One region of the Streptomyces sp. NBC_00090 genome, then DNA from elsewhere that is predicted to be linked to it. Evidence: riboswitches for the same ligand, from Rfam matches in the RefSeq annotation. Region 1 holds a riboswitch; each other region holds the start of a gene.
What was found. A riboswitch is a leader RNA that binds a small molecule or an ion and turns the genes downstream of it on or off. The one in region 1 is predicted to bind cyclic di-AMP.
Positions count from the first base shown of each region.

Region 1 (4,335 bases):
TCGAGCGGGTGGCGATCCAGACCAATCTGAGCTGCCGGACCGACTGGCTGGCGGAGGCGGACCCGGAGAGCGTGGCCCTCTGGTGCACGTACCACCCGGGCCAGACTCCGTACGAGCGCTTCCTCGGCAAGTGCCGTGAGCTGGCGGACCGGGGCGTCAGGTTCAGCGTGGGCGTGGTCGGCCTGCCCGAGCACCGGGAGGACGCCCGCCGGCTGCGCGCCGCCCTTCCGCCGCACGTCTACCTCTGGGTGAACGCGGCCGAGGGCCACACGTACACGGACGCGGAGGCCGAGGAGTGGACCGGGATCGATCCGCTCTTCCCCTACAGTCGGCGGCCGCACCGCTCGGCGGGGCTGCCGTGCCGTACCGGCGAGTCGGTGATCTCGGTGGACGGCGAGGGGACGGTCCGGCGCTGCCACTTCGTCAAGGCCGAGCTGGGCAACCTGTACGACGGCTCGTACCGCGCCGCGCTCCGCCCCCGGGCCTGCCCGCTCGCCGTCTGCGACTGCCACATCGGCTACGTCCACCTGGAGACGCTGCCGCTGTACGACGTGTTCGCCGGCGGGGTCCTGGAGCGGATCCCGGCCGGCGTCGTCGCACTTCCCGGAGCTACAGGGGCATGAGGTCGGGGCGCTTCGCCTCGACGTGGTCGCCCGAGCTCTCGCCACGCAGCCTGCGCCCGATCCAGGGCACGAGGTACTCCTTGGCCCAGTGGATGTCGTCGCGCCGCACCTCCAGCGTGCCGCGCGGGGGGCGCGGCGGCCACGACTGGTCCGGGTCGGCGGGCACGGGCAGGCCGAGGACCTGGGCGGCGCGCAGGGCGACCCGGGTGTGGCCGTCGGGCGAGAGGTGCAGCCGGTCGTCGTCCCAGGCCCGCAGGTCCTGCACGGACTTGAGGGACCACAGGTCGAGGACCGGGCAGTCGTAGCGGTCCGCGATGGACCGGACGTGGGCGGTGTAGGTGGCGATCTTCCCGCGCAGGTGTCGGAGCACGGGGATGTCACGGGTGTCGAAGCCGGTGGTCACCATGACGGTGCCGACGGCGGAGGTCAGGTCCGCGACGGCGCGCTCGAAGCGCTCGGCCACGTCGTCGGGGTCGGTGCCGGGCCGGATGATGTCGTTGCCGCCGGCACAGAAGGTCACCAGGTCGGGGGCGAGTTCCTTCGCCCGGGGGACCTGTTCCGCCACGATCTGGTCGAGCAGGCGCCCGCGTACGGCCAGGTTGGCGTAGCGGAAGGCGTCGTGCTCCGGCAGCTGGTCGGCGAGCAGCACCGCGAAGCGGTCCGCCCAGCCGACGTACGTCCCGTCGGGTCCGGGGTCTCCGACGCCCTCGGTGAAGCTGTCACCGATCGCCGCGTACGACCCGAATGCGTTCTTGTCTCTTGATCTCGAATCGTCTGCCACGGGAGCACATCCTTCCCTTTCGGATGTGACCTACGCGACCGTAAGGAAGGGTTGACGGCGGGTGAGATATGCCACCGATAAAGATTCCACCAAGCCGGAATACGCTCCCGAATATGTCAGGAACACACTGGCGGCCCGGCACAGGGGTGCCGGGCCGCCAGCTGTGCGACCGCGTCAGATGGAGACGCCGTGCTGGCGCAGGTACGCGAGCGGGTCGATGTCGGCGCCGTAGTTCGGCGAGGTGCGGATCTCGAAGTGCAGGTGCGGGCCGGTGGAGTTGCCGGTCGAGCCGGAGAGGCCGATCTGCTGGCCGCCGCTGACCGACTGGCCGGACGAGACGGAGAGGGAGGAGAGGTGCGCGTACTGCGAGTAGCTGCCGTCGGAGTGCTGGATGACGACCTCGTTGCCGTAGGCGCCGCTCCAGCCGGCCGAGACGACGGTGCCGGCGCCCACGGCGCGGACGGTCGTACCGGAGGAGGCGATGAAGTCGACACCCGTGTGGTAGCCGGAGGACCACATGGAGCCGGAGGCGCGGTACGGGGTGGAGATGCCGCCGTCGACGGGGGCGACCCAGCCGGAGGAGGAACCGGTGGACTGCGAGGAGGTCGAGGCGTCCGACTGCGCGGAGGTCGAGGCGTCCGGCTGCGAGGAGGTCGAGGCGTCCGACTGCGCGGAGGTCGAGGCGTCCGGCTGCGCGGCGGTGGCGGCCGGGGCGGAGTCGCGCTCGGTGCCGCGGGAGGCGCGGGTCTCCTCGCCGGAGGCCTGCGACGAGCCGCTCTCCGACTCGGCCTTCGGAGCGGCCTTCGGGGCGGCGGCCTTGGGCGCGACGCGCTTGTGGGCGGCCTTCGGGGCGGAGGCCTTGGCGGTGCTCTTGGCGCCGAGGGTGAGCTTCATGCCGGGCAGGATCAGCGAAGGGTTCTCGCCGACGACCTGGCGGTTGTCCTCGTACAGCTTCTGCCAGCCACCGGCGAGGTGGTGCTCGACCGCGATCTTCGACAGGTAGTCGCCGCGGACGACGGAGTACGTCGTCGGGGCGGCCTTCACGGCGGCGGCGGGCGCGGCCCGAAGGGCGGCGGGGGCCTTCACCTGGGCGGCGGCGGCGACGGCCTGGGCGGGAACGGCGGCCGGGGCGGCCTGCTCGGCGGCGTGGGCGCCGGTCGCACCGAAGAGCGGGAGGGCGACGACTGCGCCTCCGGTACCGGCGGCGACGATTCCACGCGTGATCGGGTTGATCTTGGGACGGCGGTGCTTACCCTTCGCGGGCATGGCGAATTCCTCTCCGGCGCCTACGAGGTGAGCTGTCGGGTTCGGACTGGAGATGCCCGGCCGCGTTCTCACGCGGCTTCACCCCGAGCCGTCCTGCGTCGCGGGACCGGCGTACTTCCTGGGTCCCCCGCTCCTGCCACACATTTGATGAGTGCGGGTTCCGGACGGTGGCAGGATTCGGCGGTCCGACCGGATTGACGGTGACGCTAGACGAGCGGTTCGACACGGACAAGCCACTGATTTCCCCCGGCATTACCCGTTCCGCTTTTCCACCGGAATTCCGGTCACCCTCCGTGGATGACGGTCCTTCGATTTCCTTTTTCCGTACGGCAATTGCTCCGGGCTCCCGGCCACGATCCGTCACCTCTATGACCCTGCTCACGCGCCGAACGCCATCTCACCCGTAAACAGGGCGCGTTATACACAAGGCCCTAATTCGGACAGATCACCCATTACCGTCCGAGGGGGTGCGCCCGACCGGTCCCGCCTGGATGATTGCCCCAGGAACCGATCTCGCATCGGGCGCCCGAACGTCGACACCCAGGAGCATCCGTGACGCAGCAGCTGCCGCAGGCCCCGCCCACCGAAGCGAACGAACCCGAGCTGGCGGAGGTCCGGAACTTCCGGGACGTGGGCGGCCTGCCGACGACGGACGGGCGCGCCGTGCGACCCGGCCGCCTCTTCCGCAGCGGCCACCTCGCCCACGCCACCGAGAGCGATGCCGTCTTCCTCTCCTCACTCGGCCTGCACACCGTCTTCGACTTCCGCAACGACGCCGACCGGAAGGTCGAGGGCGAGGACGTCGAGCTCCCCGGCGTGCGGAACGTGCACATACCTCTCAATGACCCGGCCGACGGCAAGGAGTTCTGGAAGCTGGTGCGCGACGGTGACATCGCGCAGCTGCGGGGGATCCTGGGCGAGGGCAAAGCGGCGACCCGTATGTCCGACTCGTACCGGAAAATGGTGGTCGAGCGGACTTCGGAGCACAGCCGGATCCTGCACTCCATGGCCGAGGAGAGCCTCCCGGCCCTGATGCACTGCGCGGCCGGCAAGGACCGCGCCGGTCTCTCCATCGCGGTCACCCTGCTCGCCCTCGGCGTCGAGCGGGAGGCGATCGAGGCCGACTACGTGCTGTCGAACGACCCGCACCGCCGGTACAAGGTACGCCGCAGCTCCACCGCCCCGGACGCGATGTCGCCCGAGGTGATGGAGCTGCTGAGCCCGCTCTTCGACGCGCGGGTGGAGTATCTGCGGGCCGCGTTCGAGACGATCGACGCGACCTGGGGATCGGTGGAGACCTACCTCACGGAGGGGCTCAAGCTGACCCCGGAGACCCGCGAGCGGCTGCGGGAGCGCATGCTCGCCGAGGCGTAGCCCCGCCCACGCGCCCGCCCGCCGGTCCGTCCACCCCTTCGCCTACTGGTTCTGCCCGCCGAGCATGAACAGCAGGTAGAGGAAGCCGGCGAAGAGGTGGCCGGCGACCAGGTAGGCGAAGAGGCGGAGCACGAGCCCCTTGGGGAACTTGCCTTCACCGCGCTCCTCGCCGGTGACCGGTGCGGACTTCTCGGACATATCGGTCCTTTCCGAAGGAACAGTCACTCCGTGGGAGTGGCCACGAAGGTTCAGCGCCGGTGCGGGGTCCCGTCGCCGAGGCACAGCTCGGCG
Region 1 is NZ_CP108224.1:7,422,055-7,426,389, reverse strand. Features, by position in the region: gene OG361_RS33130 (STM4011 family radical SAM protein) at 1-623, shown strand, start outside; gene OG361_RS33125 (SGNH/GDSL hydrolase family protein) at 610-1,404, opposite strand; gene OG361_RS33120 (peptidoglycan DD-metalloendopeptidase family protein) at 1,579-2,670, opposite strand; cyclic di-AMP (ydaO/yuaA leader) riboswitch at 2,675-2,830, opposite strand; gene OG361_RS33115 (tyrosine-protein phosphatase) at 3,223-4,044, shown strand; gene OG361_RS33110 (DUF6126 family protein) at 4,087-4,242, opposite strand; gene OG361_RS33105 (helix-turn-helix domain-containing protein) at 4,293-4,335, opposite strand, start outside.

Region 2 (4,335 bases), 1.5 Mb from region 1:
CTGCCCGCGCAGGAGTCCGGCACGCGTCCGGCACGCGCGCTGCCGTATCAGGTGAACGGCAACCTCGACCGCTTCGAGTTCGGGTCCGGGGGCAAGATCCTGGCCTGGTTCTCGATGACGAACCAGGGGGCGGAGGCCAAGCGGGCGGCGCACTTCTCGATCCACCCGCACCAGCACCGCGACACGGCGGCCTGGCAGTACACGGTCGACCCCGGCGGCACGGCCTCCGACTACTTCAACATCGGGTTCGGGTCGGGCTCCGGGAAGTACGACATCTCGATGATGGGGCCCAACCGCTTCCTGCGGCGCTTCATCGGCGACGCGTCCAAGGCGGGCAAGGCCGTGGAGGTCGCGGCCCGGTTCGCGCCCGACGCGGGTACGGGCCGGACGGCCCTGTGGTTCACGATGACCAACACCTCCGGCGGACCGGTGACCTTCACCGTCCGCTCGAACGCCTACCGCACGGACGGACCCTGGACGTACACGGTCCCGGCGAACTCCAGCCGCGAGGACTTCTTCAACGCGGTGGCCTACAACGGCGGCTGGTACGACTTCACGATCCTCGCCGACATCGACGGGACCTGGTCGCGCCGGTACACCGGCCACATCGAGACGGGCGCCCCGAGCGTCACCGGCTGAACCTCCCTCTCCCTCCCGTCACCGACCGGCGGTCCTTCGACGACCGCCGGTCGGAGCGGTGGTCAGCGGCCGGCGTACGCGGCGCGGCGGATCGTGGCGTCGAGGAGGTCCACCGCCTCGGCGGCCGTACGACCGGGGGCCCGGTTCCAGGGTCCGATCAGCTCGCGCCACCCCTGCGATCTGAGTTCGGTCATGATCCAGGCGGCCGCCTCGTTCATGGTGTCGGCGCTGCCGTAGCCGAGCCGGTGGGCCGCGAGGAGGGCGCCGCAGACGCAGCGGGCTCCCCGCGCGTCGCGCAGCTTGTACGGGGCGTTCTGCCAGCCCCACTCCGTGAGCACCAGGCGCGCGTAGCCGAGGTGGACCGAGGGGCGCAGTTCGGGTCTGCCGATACGGCGCCAGGCGTGCAGACGGTCCGGGAGTACGGCCCCGATCCGGCCCGGGAGCCGGCGCTCGGCCGGTGGCGCCGGTGGCAGCGCGTCGAGCGCCTCGGCCACGAGCCGGTCCACGGGCACGGTGAGGAGGGACCGCCAGTCGGCGCGCTCCGGCGCCCGTTCCGGTGCGGGGGCTGTCCAGTCCGTGACGATGCGCTGCCAGGTGGCGCTCTCGAAGAGAGCGGCCGCCTCGCGGTCGAGGGTGTCCGGGCTGTGCGGGGAGGTGGTGGGTGACATCCGGCTGACTCCTGGGTCGGGTGACCCCATCCTTCAAGAAGAATGTCCAGTTTGCGACTTTTGCGCACACCGGCGCGCCCTGCACGCACGCCGGCGCGAACGAATGACCCACAGGCGTCAATTTCCACCCATTCACTCACCAAAGGAATTACGTCGCATATTTGGACATTCTTCACCTGGTGACGCGGTTCACTTTCCGAGGGCACCACCCTGGACCGGAACACCCGCAGGCCGTACCGCACACGGAAGTTCAGTGCGGCTCGAACCCGGTCGATCTTGTATTTCTGGAATTCGGTGATCCTTTTCGACTCACAGTGGATCCGCTCCTCTTGTTATCCGCCGCATTACTGGCCTACGGTCACCCCCATTCGAGCGGAACGCCTAATCCTGCCGCCGCTTGAAACACCTCCCTTTCACCCGACGGCAGGAGCGGGGGACCCACGAATTCGCCGGTCCGGAATCCGGAACGGCTCGGGGTGAAGCCGCGTGCGCGCGGCCGGACATCTCCCGTCCGAACCCGACAGCTCACCCCGCAGGCGCCGGAGAGGAAACCGTCATGCCTGCACACGGTAAGCACCGCCGCCCCCGCCGCCGCACCGTCTCCCGTGGCCTCACACTCGCCGGCACGGGCGGTGCCGCCCTCGCCCTGCCGCTCGTCGTCCCGGCCACGGCCGGCGCCGAGACCGTCACGGCCGCACCGAAGACCGCCGCGCAGTCCTTCGCCGCGCAGCCCGCCACGGCCCTGGCCGCACAGCCCGCGGCCGCGCCGGCCGCCGCAGCCGCCACCGCGCGCACGTACACCGTGGTAAGCGGTGACTCGCTTTCCCTGATCGCCCAGAGGAAGGGAATTCAGGGCGGCTGGAAGGCGATTTACCGGGCCAACAAGTCCGCTGTGGGTGGCAATCCGTCACTGATTCACCCCGGTCTTGAACTGACGATTCGTCGGGATTCCGCGAAGGCTGCCCCCGCGCCGAGTGCCGCGCCGAAGAAGAGCACCGCGCAGAAGAAGAGTTCTGCCACGACCGACCGCGCGAACCGCTCCGAGCGCCGTGCGGCGGCCCCGGCGGCCGGTACCTCGGGCGGCTCCGCCGCACAGGCTGTTCCCGCCGCGGCTCCCGCCGCCCAGGCCGCCCCGGCCGCCGCCCGGTACGCCGACAACCTCGACGGCTGGATCCGTGAGTCGCTGGACATCATGGCCCAGCGCGGGATCCCCGGCTCGTACGACGGAATCCTCCGCAACGTCATGCGCGAGTCCTCCGGCAACCCCCGGGCCATCAACCTCTGGGACTCCAACGCCGTGGCCGGCACCCCTTCGAAGGGCCTGCTCCAGGTGATCCAGCCGACCTTCGACGCCTACCACGTGCCCGGCACGTCCACGGATCTGTTCGACCCGGTCGCCAACATCACCGCCGCCTGCAACTACGCGGCCGACCGCTACGGCTCCATCGACAACGTCAACGGGGCCTACTGACGCCGGAAGTGCTCGGCGAACCACTCCGTGGCGAGCTCCGACACCTCCTCCAGGGCCCCCGGCTCCTCGAAGAGGTGAGTGGCGCCCGGAACCACGGTGAGCCTGTTCTCGCACCGCAGCAGGGCCTGAGCCCTCCGGTTGAGATCCAGGACGAGCGCGTCCCGACCCCCCACCACGAGGAGGGTCGGGGCGCGCACCCGCGCCAGGCGTTCGCCCGCCAGGTCGGGCCTGCCACCGCGCGAGACGACGGCGACGACGCCGGAGCCGGGATCGGCCGCCGCCCACAGCGCGGCAGCCGCGCCCGTGCTCGCCCCGAAGTAGCCCAGCGGCAGCCCGGCGCCCTCGGGGCGTCCGGTCAGCCACTCGGTGGTGCTCACCAGCCGGCCGGCGAGCAGCGGGGTGTCGAAGACGTGCGCCCGGTCGGTCGCCTCCGTCTCGGTGAGCAGGTCGAACAGGAGGGTTCCGAGGCCCGCCCCGTTCAGGGCCTCGGCGACCGCCCGGTTCCGGGGGCTGTGACGGCTGCTGCCGCTCCCGTGGGCGAACAGCACGATGCCGGTCGCGCCGTCGGGCACGGCGAGCCGTCCGGCGAGTGTGGTGCCGGTCACCGGGATCCTGACGTCCGTGTCCCGGACGACGGGGCCGCGAGCGGCCCTGCTGCGGTCGAGGCAGGCGATCACCTCCGCGTCGGCGGTCTGCGAGAAGTCCTGGTAGAACTGGCCGATCGCGTAGAAGAAGTCAGGCGCGTGGACGCTGACCGTCTCGTCGGCCTCGCCTCCGAGGCGTGCGGTCCAGCCGTGCGGTGCGACCGGCACCGCGAGGACGATCCGTGCGGCGCCCTTGGCGCGGACCACCCGGCAGGCGGCCAGGGCCGTGGCGCCGGTGGCGAGCCCGTCGTCGACGACGACGACCGTCCTGCCGTCGAGGGGCACGGGCGGGCGGCTGCCCCGGTACCGGAGCGTGCGCTGTTCGAGCTCGACGCGCTCGCGTTCCTCCACGGCCGCGAGCCCCCGCTCGCCCACGCCCGTCTCGCGCAGGACCCGCTCGTTGAGGACGCGTACACCGCCCTCGCCGAGAGCCCCCATGGCGAGCTCCGGCTGTTGGGGCACCCCCAGCTTCCGGACGAGACAGATGTCGAGGGGCGCGTCGAGCGCGTCGGCGACCTCCGCGGCCACCGGTACACCGCCGCGCGGGAGGCCGAGGACCACGACGTCCTGGCTCTTGAGATGGTCGAGAAGGGGCGCGAGCTGCCGGCCCGCGTCGATGCGATCGCTGAAGTACATGGTCCGCCGCCCTTCCGCGTGCGCGGCCCGGGCCCGGGGCGGAACCGTGTGCCCCGTCCCCTGCCCGTGGTTCCAGGGTAGACGGGTCGCCGCGGACGGACAGATCAGCGGGACTGCAGCGCGTCGAGGGCGACCGCCTGGGCTATCGCGAGCCGACGGTCCAGATCCGGGTCGGCTATGTCCACGACGTACCGGTCGCGCACTCCCAGGAGCTTGTCGACGGACATGACAGGACGTCCGGCCTCGGCGAAGTCGAAGTGGTACGGCACGACGAAGG
Region 2 is NZ_CP108224.1:8,950,501-8,954,835, reverse strand. Features, by position in the region: gene OG361_RS39665 (phosphocholine-specific phospholipase C) at 1-639, shown strand, start outside; gene OG361_RS39660 (hypothetical protein) at 702-1,307, opposite strand; cyclic di-AMP (ydaO/yuaA leader) riboswitch at 1,676-1,859, shown strand; gene OG361_RS39655 (transglycosylase SLT domain-containing protein) at 1,864-2,778, shown strand; gene OG361_RS39650 (phosphoribosyltransferase family protein) at 2,772-4,058, opposite strand; gene OG361_RS39645 (hypothetical protein) at 4,163-4,335, opposite strand, start outside.
Region 2: it holds a riboswitch for cyclic di-AMP, as region 1 does, so the genes downstream of both, OG361_RS39655 (transglycosylase SLT domain-containing protein) here and OG361_RS33120 (peptidoglycan DD-metalloendopeptidase family protein) in region 1, are expected to answer to the same signal.

Region 3 (4,335 bases), 3.8 Mb from region 1:
GGACCTCATCTCGGGGCTCATCAGGGCCTCCGACCACGGGGAGCACCTCACCGAGAACGAGGCCGCCGCCATGGCCTTCATCATTCTCTTCGCCGGTTTCGAGACGACCGTGAACCTCATCGGGAACGGGGTGTACCAGCTGCTGCGCCATCCCGAGCAGCGGGAGCGGCTCCAGGCCTCGATCGCCGCCGGGGAGACCGGGCTCCTGGAGACGGGTGTCGAGGAGCTGCTGCGGTACGACGGGCCGGTGGAGATGGCCACCTGGCGGTACGCGACGCAGGCGCTGACCATCGGCGGGCAGGAGATCCCGGCGGGCGACCCGGTGCTCGTCGTGCTCGCGGCGGCGAACCGGGACCCGGCGCGGTTCGCGGACCCGGACACGCTCGACCTCTCCCGGCGCGACAACCAGCACCTCGGGTACGGGCACGGCATCCACTACTGCCTCGGGGCGCCGCTCGCCCGTCTGGAGGGGCAGGCGGCGCTGACGACCCTGCTGACTCGCCTGCCGGACCTGCGACTTGCGGCCGATCCGGCCGAACTCCGGTGGCGCGGAGGACTCATCATGCGGGGATTGCGCACGCTTCCGGTGGAATTCTCCCCTTCCGTACGGGTGCAGTGAGCTGACGGTACGTCAGAAATGTGATCTTCACGTGATCGGGGGTCCATCGACTTGTGACGAGCGTTCGAATGCCGCTACGTTTCCCGGCAGTCTCAGCCGTCACGCGAAAGGCCTCCCTATGCGCTCCGGGAACGGACGACACCGTCGCCCCCGTCAGGCCCCCGCCATCGTCGTCGCCGCGGGAGTGACCGGATCCGCCCTGGCGCTGCCGTTGCTCGCCGCCGGATCCGCCTCCGCCGCCGACGCGGCCACCTGGGACCGGGTCGCCGAGTGCGAGTCCGGCGGCCAGTGGAGTGCCAACTTCGGCAACGGCATGTACGGCGGCCTCCAGTTCACCCAGGACAGCTGGGAGCGGAACGGCGGCCTGGCGTACGCGCCCAGCGCCGACCTGGCCAGCCGCGCCCAGCAGATCGTGGTCGCCGAGAAGGCGCTCGCCAGGGGCGGCACCGACTGGGCCACCTGCGCGCCGATCGCCGGCCTGAAGAACGACGGCAGGGCCACCGGGGTGGACCCCGGCCCGGCCACCGCCACGACGGCGCCCACCGGGCCCGTGGCGGAGTCGAACCGGACCGCCGGCGTCCCGGCCGCGCCCGCGGAGACCTCCGCGGCCGCCAAGAAGGCCGGGACCGCCACGTCGGCCGGTTCGGGCGCCTCCGGCGAGGCGTCCAAGGCGCCCGCCGCCTCGATCACCCCCGCCGCACCCGCCACGCCGGTCAGCCCGACCGCTCCGGTGACGCCGACCACTCCGGGCACTCCGGGCACCCCGGGGACCCCCGGTACCCCGGGTACGTCGATCGCCCCGACGACGCCGACCACCCCGGCCGCGCCCGATGCGTCCCTTACGCCCGGATCGCCCGATACGTCGACGGGTGACACTTCGTCGGCCACGCCCGGAAGTGGCAAGCACCGGGGTGAGGCAGCTCCGGAGGAAACCGGCAAGACGGACACTTCGGCTGAATCAGGTAGACACGCTTCATCGACGGACAAGCTGGCGGAAAGCCCCGCCGCAACATCGACGACTGACGAAGCGAAGAATTCGGGCGCAACGGACAGTCAGGACACTTCGGGTGTCTACACCGTGCGGCCGGGCGACAACCTGACCGAAATCGCCCAGCAGAACGAACTCCCCGGCGGCTGGAGCGCCCTCTATGACGCCAACCGCGGTGCCGTGGGCGCCGATCCGGATCTCATCCTCCCTGGTCAGAGCCTCGACCTGACGGTCGATTCGGAAGGGAAGGCCGAGTAGTTCGGGGGTGAATGTCCGGTTCTGGGCAAGTGAGACATGGGTCTCTTCGCCCCAACTGGCGTGTCACGTCCGAGAACTCTGCTTCTGTCACCTCCCACCTGCGTAAACACTCCCCGCCGGAAGGCAAGTAGGGGCGATATTTCCGCAATACGCCTCTTTGAACTTCCGGTGGGTCTGTGTCTACGGTCGTAACCGCTCGCCACCGCGGGCCCCGTCGACCGAAACGCCGAATCCTGCCGTCGGCCGATGGGAACAGTCGTCGCGTAAGCGCCGTAGGCAGGAGCGGGGGACCCAAGGTAAGTGCCGGCCCCGGCCGTTGAGACAGACGGCCGACGATCGGCTTGGGGTTAAGTCGCGTGCTAGGACACGCGGCCGGGCACTCATTGGCCCGAACCCGACAGCTCACCTCGTAGGCGTCGGTGAGGAGAATCTCCATGCTGTTTTCCGGCAAGGGCAAACACCGCCGTCCCTCCAAGGCCACCCAGGTCGTCACGCTCGTCGGCGTCACCGGTGTCGCCGTGGCCGCCCCGCTGATGACCGCGGGCACCGCCTCGGCCGCCACGGCCTCCGAGTGGGACCGTGTCGCCCAGTGCGAGTCCGGCGGCAACTGGTCCATCAACACGGGCAACGGCTACTACGGCGGCCTGCAGTTCTCGGCCTCCACCTGGGCCGCGTACGGCGGCACCGCCTACGCCTCGACCGCCAACCAGGCGTCGAAGTCCCAGCAGATCGCCATCGCCGAGAAGGTCCTCGCGGGCCAGGGCAAGGGTGCCTGGCCGAGCTGTGGCGTGGGCCTCTCCAGCGCCTCGTACGACGGCGGCGCCGCCGAGAGCGCGCCGCAGCAGCAGACGCAGCAGCCTGCCCAGACCCAGCAGCCGCGCCCGGAGCGGAAGGCCGAGCAGCCGACCACCCGCAGCGAGCAGCGCCAGGCCCCGAAGCAGCAGGCCGCGCCGAAGGCCGCCAAGAAGACCGTCACCACCCCGACCGGCAAGACGGTCGAGAAGGGTGACGGCGAGTACAAGGTGAAGGCCGGCGACACCCTCAGCAAGATCGCTCAGGCGCAGGGCGTCAGCGGCGGCTGGGCCAAGCTCTTCGAGCTGAACAAGGACGTCGTCGACAACGCCGACCTCATCTACCCGGGCCAGCAGCTCCACCTCAAGTGAGCCCGGCGGTCCGCCTGAGTCCGGCGGCTCACGCGGCCCCCACGACCCTCCCGCGGTGACCACCCCGGTCCGGCGCGCCCTTCCCCCGTGCGCGCCGGACCGGGGTTCCGCGTTTCCCGGAGCCGTTTCCGGGGCCGCTTCTCGGAGTCGTTCCCGGAGCCGTTTCCCGGAGCCGGAGAAGTCGTAGAAGAGGGGAAGAGGCCGGGACCTGACGGTTACCGTCCAGTAGATCTGGGGCCCTTCGTCCCGACATGCATGCCCTTGGGTCCTTTTTCGTCCCAGGGGGCGGGCGCACGGCCGACCGGAGCCCCGGAGCCGGTTAGGCTCTTGTCGCAAGGCCAAGCGACCCTGCACCGACCTTGCGTCACATCCAGCGTCACATCCCAGAAGGAGATGCTCGTGCCGTCCATCGACGTCGTCGTAGCCCGGGAAATCCTGGACTCCCGAGGCAACCCCACGGTCGAGGTCGAGGTCGGCCTCGACGACGGCAGCACCGGTCGTGCTGCTGTTCCGTCCGGTGCCTCCACCGGTGCGTTCGAGGCCATCGAGCTTCGCGACGGTGACCCCAACCGCTACCTCGGCAAGGGTGTCGAGAAGGCCGTCCTCGCCGTCATCGAGCAGATCGGCCCGGAGCTCGTCGGCTACGACGCCACCGAGCAGCGCCTGATCGACCAGGCCATGTTCGACCTGGACGCCACCGAGAACAAGGGCTCGCTCGGCGCCAACGCCATCCTCGGCGTCTCGCTCGCCGTGGCCCACGCCGCCTCCGAGGCCTCGGACCTGCCGCTCTTCCGCTACCTCGGCGGCCCGAACGCGCACCTGCTGCCCGTTCCGATGATGAACATCCTCAACGGTGGGTCGCACGCCGACTCCAACGTGGACATCCAGGAGTTCATGATCGCCCCGATCGGCGCGGAGTCCTTCTCCGAGGCCCTTCGCTGGGGTGCGGAGATCTACCACACGCTCAAGGGCGTGCTGAAGCGCAAGGGCCTCTCCACCGGCCTCGGCGACGAGGGCGGCTTCGCCCCGAACCTGGAGTCGAACCGCGCCGCCCTGGACCTCATCATCGAGGCCATCAAGGAGGCCGGCTACACCCCGGGCACCGACGTCGCGCTCGCGCTCGACGTCGCCGCGTCCGAGTTCTACAAGGACGGCGCGTACGAGTTCGAGGGCAAGTCCCGCTCGGCCGCCGAGATGACCGAGTACTACGAGGAGCTCGTCTCCGCGTACCCGATGGTCTCCATCGAGGACCCGCTGTACGAGGACGACTGGGCGGGCTGGAAGGTCCTCACCGACAAGCTGGGCGC
Region 3 is NZ_CP108224.1:3,643,728-3,648,062, reverse strand. Features, by position in the region: gene OG361_RS15965 (cytochrome P450) at 1-619, shown strand, start outside; gene OG361_RS15960 (transglycosylase family protein) at 804-1,865, shown strand; cyclic di-AMP (ydaO/yuaA leader) riboswitch at 2,080-2,296, shown strand; gene OG361_RS15955 (transglycosylase family protein) at 2,300-3,028, shown strand; gene eno (phosphopyruvate hydratase) at 3,422-4,335, shown strand, end outside.
Region 3: it holds a riboswitch for cyclic di-AMP, as region 1 does, so the genes downstream of both, OG361_RS15955 (transglycosylase family protein) here and OG361_RS33120 (peptidoglycan DD-metalloendopeptidase family protein) in region 1, are expected to answer to the same signal.